2 regions of the Streptococcus sp. SR4 genome follow, and region 1 is predicted to be linked to the other one. Evidence: predicted binding sites of a transcription regulator. Region 1 holds the regulator's gene; the other holds the start of a gene.
What was found. Region 1 encodes NrdR, which represses ribonucleotide reductase genes. Its sites were predicted from a motif close to ACACNATATATNGTGT; they were not measured.
Positions count from the first base shown of each region.

Region 2: nrdH (glutaredoxin-like protein NrdH) is a predicted target of NrdR. The motif match lies at 2,007-2,022, and genes of this name have one in related genera.

Region 1 covers NZ_AZYW01000007.1:59,670-63,102, forward strand. The annotation lists gene dnaI (primosomal protein DnaI) at 1-899, opposite strand, end outside; gene HMPREF1519_RS00730 (DnaD domain protein) at 903-2,078, opposite strand; gene nrdR (transcriptional regulator NrdR) at 2,075-2,554, opposite strand; gene HMPREF1519_RS00740 (HAMP domain-containing sensor histidine kinase) at 2,676-3,433, opposite strand, start outside.
Region 2 covers NZ_AZYW01000047.1:191,325-194,757, forward strand. The annotation lists gene nrdE (class 1b ribonucleoside-diphosphate reductase subunit alpha) at 1-1,552, opposite strand, end outside; gene nrdH (glutaredoxin-like protein NrdH) at 1,643-1,867, opposite strand; gene acnA (aconitate hydratase AcnA) at 2,199-3,433, shown strand, end outside.

The sequences.
Region 1 (3,433 bases):
CGGCGATTAACACCCTTCAAGTGAACCTCTTTGGCAAGAAAACGAATACGCTCCATCACACGTTTGGCCTGCCAAGTCTCGTCTCCTTGACGTCCATTGGATAGCTTAGCTTCTAGATCCGAAAAACTATAGTTAGACGTAAAGAAGGTAGGCAACTCCTCAATCATGCGATGCTGGAGGATAACTTGCAAAACATCATCCCTAATCCAAGAAGAGAATTGCTCTGCACCGATATCATCTAGAACCAAAACTTCTGCCTGTTTGACAGCATCAATTTGATCCTTGACAGAACCGTCCTTGATTCCGTTTTTAACATCAATAGTAAAAGATGGGTAATGAATAATGGTCGTGGCAACCTTCTTGGTCTCTGAAAGTTCATGAGCCATAGCAGCCAACATGAAGGATTTTCCAACCCCCATGTCTCCATAGATGTAAAGGCCTTTCTGGTCTGGACTAGGGTAATTCGCCACAAAATCCACAAGACTCTCAAAAGTATCAACACGAGCTACATCATCTAATGCAATGTCCGCAAAGGTAATCTTACGATAAGACTGAGGAAGACTCACCAAATTAATCCGTTTAGCAATAGCCTGTTGTTCTTGTTGCTCCTTGAGCTGACGCGTCTCCTTATAGGTGACATCAGCGTAGCCTTCATTCATGGTCAGAATCGGTTCATACCCTTTGGCAATATACGAGGCATCACCTTCTTTAACCTTACGGCATTCCACTAGGAATTGATTAAACTTAGGAAGACTACGCTTGATTTCATCCTGGCTTAGGCTATGCTCTTGAATAAAGCTAGCCACTCTTGGATCCGCTAAAATTTGCTTCGTTAAATCCGTCGCATTGCCAGACCCATGATGCCCTGTTCGGTTTAGGGTTTGTCCAACTCTTTCCATAGGCTACTCCTTTCCTTTTTCTAGTTTTGCCAAAGCTCGACGTCTAATTTCATCCAACTTAGCCTGATCAGCCTGACTGGTTTGATTATCATAATCTGGATTACTCCAGCTCGGCACATTTGTTTTCTTCTTAGAATCAGCTTTTGCTTGCTGTGATTTCTTATCGTAACCACTACGCAAAGCTAAAAGCCCCTGTTCAGCAGTGACGATATTCTTAAAGGCAAAATCGTTGGCAAGTTTAGAGATATACTCTCGATTTACATTCGTTGAACGTGTCCGTCCCAAACTGTAGGCAACCATGAGGTTAATGACCTCATCCATAAAGCCTCTTTGTGCCAAATCCGTGAGAATCTGCTTCTCAGAATTAGTCACAGTCCCGCTTGGGCCTTTAGCACTTTGCAAGTAATCTATAGGCTTTTCGGATCTAACCGCTTTAAGAATCTTTTTCTCCGTCTCTGTCAAAGCAGAATCACCACCCAATGTTTGAGCTTGAGCCTGCTCTAATTGCACCTGCATACGCTTGACAATAATCTGGTGGTTCACGGCTGTCTTCTTAGCTAAGAGATAAGTATCATACCAATTCATGCCATGAGTTTCAGACAATTTATAGATTTCTGGCACATCTGTCTTTTCATCTTTAAATACAAGCCCATCAGCCTGCATACGATTCCTGAAACTGCTTAAATCAAATGAATTTTTGGGCTTGATTTCAGACACAGACTTTTGAGCCAAACGCTCATCGGTAAAGACATCCGAAAAACGTTTAGATAAATCTTGCAAGCCTTGTAGACCTGCCGGTTTCAAAGCGTCTACTGCTGGTTCACTAATCTTTTGCTCGAGAAGTGAACTATAAACGGCATGTTTTAGAAACTGCTCAATTGATAAGGGAGACTTAAGCTCTATAACATAAAACCCTTGAGGTGACTGGTAAAAGGCCAAGAGATCTACTGCTGTCAGAACCGCCAGTGCTTCCTGAAGGGGCTGCATTCCAAAGTTAAGATGGTTCAGAATAGCCGCAAACTTATGGCGGTGATTACCATTGTCATAAAAAGCCACGAAATACTGGTAGAGAGCGTATCCTTCACTCCCAATAATGGGATAATAGCAACGCATCAAACTTGCCTGATCGGGAACGATAACCTGATTGCCAACATAGACAAATTCTTCAATAGGTCTCATTTTTTAGACTCTTTTTTCGCACGTACAGTTTTGGTGATTTCTTGAAGCAACTCTTCAATCTCATCAACATCCTTGAAAGAACGGTAGACACTGGCAAAACGTACATAAGTAATTTCATCAAGGTCAGCGAGTTCTTTCATCACTAAATTCCCAATGACATCACTATCAACCTCTCCATCATGGTTACGGCGAATGTTTTGCTCAATACGGGTGATGGCATTTTCGATATCCTCACTAGAAACTGGACGCTTCTGAGCACTCATCAAGATACCATTGAAAATCTTATCGCGAGAGAATTGTTCACGAGTACCGTCTTTTTTGACAACCAAAAGTGGAACTTCTTCCACACGCTCAAATGTTGTAAAACGAGCATGACAAGAATCACACTCACGACGACGACGAATGGTATTCCCATCTTCTGCCTGACGGCTATCGATAACACTAGATTTATTGTGTTGACATTTTGGACAACGCATGCACTTCACCACCAATCTTTGAAATTCGGTACTCTATTTTACCATAAAAACACATAAAAAGCACGCCCTAAACGAGGCGTGCTCATGACCAAGAACCACTCTAAGTCTCTTATAAATTGATTTAAAGCTCAAGTTGAGGTGTCGTCGTTTCTCCATCTGCAAATGGAATGTAAAGGTCGAAACGTGTTCCAACACCAAGTTCAGAACTAACATCGATACGGCAGCGATAAGCTTCCACAATTTGGTAAAGGATTGACAAACCAATACCAACACCAGATTGCGTTGTCGTACGGTTACGTGCCTTATCTGAACGATAGAAGCGCTCAAAGATATGCTCAATATCTTCTTTAGAGATCCCTTCACCATTATCTTGCACTTGCACCAACATTTCATCTTCCAGAGCCTTAATTGTAACCTGGATTTCCTTGTTAACAGGAGAATACTTGACCGCATTATCAATCAAAATCGTAATCGCCTGTTCAAAGTGTTGGCTGTAAATCTGTGCAGGGCGCTCTGAGCTCTCGAAATCATTGAGATAGAATTGGTAGTCTTCATGCAAGACACGGAAATTACCAATAACCGTACGGATTGAAGAATTCAAATCACAAGTATCGTTTCTGTGATTTTCAAATGATCCTTTGACACGGATAGAATCCAACATATCATTAATCATAATCGTCATACGGTTGGCCTCGTGACTGGCAGCCTCAAGACTTTCTTCAAGAATCTCAGGGTCATTTTTACCCCAACGTTGCAAGAGGTCCATATGCCCCTTGATAACTGCAATCGGCGTACGTAATTCATGACTGACGTCACTCAAGAAACGCATCTGCATCTGATTATTTTCTTGAATTTTATCCATCATGCGGTTAAAGTTAA
Region 2 (3,433 bases), on a different contig from region 1:
CAAAACCGACAAAGGTTTCTTGACGTTCACGGGCAATGTTGTTAGATTCAACTAAAGTCCAGTAGTTCATAAGCATGAAGTAGATATTAGTGAATTCAACAGATTCAGGGCTACCATACTCGATATGGTGTTTAGCGAGGTAAGAGTGAAGTCCCATAGCTCCCAAACCAAAGGTATGAGCTTGTTGGTTACCATTTTTGATAGATGGAACAGCATCAATACTTGAGCTATCTGTAACAAAGGTAAGCGCACGTGTCATTGCTCTAATCGAACGACCAAAGTCAGGTGAAGTCATCATGTTAAGGATATTAGTTGATCCAAGGTTACATGAAATGTCTGTACCGAGTTTAACAAACTCTTGTGCATCGTTAAGTTCACTTGGTGTTTGAACTTGAAGAATTTCAGAACAGAGGTTGGACATGATAATCTTACCATCGATTGGATTGTGTCGATTGGCTGTATCAACATTGACGATATATGGATAACCTGATTCTTGTTGGAGTTTAGAAATTTCAGTTTCTAGCTCACGGGCATTAATCTTGGTTTTTGTGATATTTGGATTGGCAACCAACTCATCGTACATAGCTGTAATATCAATGTAGTTATATGGTTTACCGTACTCTTTTTCGACTGAGTAAGGACTGAAGAGGTACATATCTTCATTATTACGTGCCAACTCGTAGAATTTATCTGGAACTGTAACACCAAGTGACAGTGTCTTAACACGCACCTTCTCATCAGCATTCTCTTTCTTAGTAGAAAGGAAGGCAAGGATGTCTGGGTGGAAAACATCCAAATAAACAACACCAGCACCTTGACGTTGGCCAAGTTGGTTTGAGTAAGAGAAGCTATCTTCGAAAAGCTTCATAACAGGCACGACACCAGAGGCTGCCCCAGCATATCCTTTGATAGGAGCACCAGCTTCACGAAGGTTAGACAAGCTAATACCTACCCCACCACCAATACGTGATAACTGGAGGGCAGAGTTGATAGAACGTCCGATAGAATTCATGTCATCTGTTACTTGAATAAGGAAACATGACACGAGCTCACCACGACGGCTACGCCCAGCATTTAGAAATGAAGGAGTAGCAGGTTGGTAACGTTGGTGAATCATTTCGTTAGCTAGGTCACTAGCTAGGTTTTCATCACCATCAGCAAAGTAAAGGGCGTTGAATAGAACACGATCTTCAATACTTTCGAGGTAAGACTCGCCATCGTTTGTTTTGAGGGCATATTGTTGGTAGAACTTGTAGGCTGCCATGAAAGATTGGAAGCGGAATTTTTGAGAATGAATTTCTGCAGACAATTTTTCGATGAAAGCAGGCTCGTATTTACCGATGAATTCAGACTCAATATAATCGTTTTCAATCAAATAATTAATTTTATCTGTGATGCTGTTGAATGCCATTGAATTTGGCTTAACGTTTTCAAGGAAGAAGGCACGAAGTGCTTCTTTATCCTTATGCAAAGGAATTTGACCGTTAACAGGACGGTTAATTTCGTTGTTGAGGCGGAAGTATGAAACATCGCCAAGATTTTTTAAAGACATAATACAGATACCAGGCTCAGTTTAATAGTAGATTAAGGTTAAAACATTAAACTAAGCAAACAAGTTCCTTTCTATATAAAAACTTGATAATTAAAGGATTTCTTTAAGTTTAGCCGGTTGAAAACCTGAAAAGACGATATCGCCGGCTTCAATAACTGGAGCAGCAGTAAAACCGAGGCTTTTAACGTAATCGATTTTTTCTGGCTGTTCATCAATGTTGATTTCTTCGAAATCAGCACCTTCCTTTTCCAAGAATTTTTTAGTCATTTTGCACTGCATGCAGTTGTTTTTAGAAAACAATGTGATCTTTGCCATTGCAAATACTCCTTTATAAAAAGATTTTAAGTGGCCAAGAGCCACTTTTTCGACTCTAATAGAATACCCAAAATATAGGGAAAAATCAAGCTAAATATCTTAAGGAAATACAAGATTTTGTGTTTAGTATTAAAACACAACCCTATATCTTGTGTTTTAAAGGCTTTTTTAAGTTTCCTAAATTAAATAGGATTTGTTTATGGAATTGACTAAAAAAGAAATATCTCACCACTGATGTTATATAATATAACATCAAAATGCCAATTCTATTTGTTTTTTCCAAAAAAACAGTGTAGAATAAAGAAAATTTTTAACTAATGGAGGTTCAAGTATGCAAGAATACTGTTCAAATCTAACTGTAAATGGTAAGACATTCTCTTTCTATGATCTCGAAAAAGCAGCAAAATCTCATGATGTTAAGGTCGGAGAACTACCTTATACCATTCGAATACTACTTGAAAGTCTCCTCCGAAAAAAAGATGGCGTCGATGTTAAGAAATCTCACGTTTCTGACCTGATGAAATTTCCGAATTTTCCGACAGTTTCCGAAGTGCCTTTTAAACCAAGTCGTGTTATCTTACAAGATTTTACAGGAGTTCCTGTTGTTGTTGATTTAGCTTCAATGCGTGATGCTATAGTGGCTAATGGTGGTAAAGCCGAATTTATTAATCCCGAGATTCCAGTAGATTTGGTCATCGACCACTCTGTCCAAGTAGATTCATATGGATGTGATACTGCTCTTGAAGATAATATCAATCTAGAGTTTAAACGTAATAACGAGCGCTATGAATTTCTTAAGTGGGCTGAACAGTCTTTTGAAAATTATCGTGCGGTTCCACCAGCAACAGGGATTATTCACCAGGTTAATATTGAATTTTTGAGCGATGTTATTATTGAAAAAGATGGGTTACTCTATCCTGATTCTATGTTTGGTACAGATAGTCACACGACTATGATTAATGGTATTGGCGTTCTTGGTTGGGGTGTTGGCGGCATTGAAGCTGAAGCAGCTATGCTCGGTGAAGCATCTTATTTCCCAATTCCAGAGGTTATTGGTGTACATCTGACAGGAGAGTTGCCTAAAATTGCAACGGCAACAGATTTGGCTCTCAAGATTACTCAGGTGCTTCGTTCTGAAAATGTGGTTGGTAAATTTGTTGAGTACTTTGGACCTGGTTTGAAGAGTTTATCTCTAGCTGACCGTGCCACAGTCGCTAATATGGCACCAGAATATGGTGCGACTTGTGGTTATTTTCCTATTGATGACGAGACTCTTAACTACATGCGTTTAACTAACCGTGATGAGGAACATATCCAAGTCACTGAAGCCTATACGAAAGCCAATCATCTTTTCTATGATCCAAGTAAAGAAGCCAAGTATACTAAGATTGTTGAAATTGATTTGTCATCTATTAAACCTTCTATCTCAGGTCCTAAACGTCCACAAGATTTGATTCTCTTATCAGATGCTAAGCAAGAATTCCAGGATGCAGTGGTACGAGAAGCAGGTGTCCGTGGCTTTGGTTTGGATAAGGAAGAGTTAGCAAAAACTGCAAAAGTTGACTT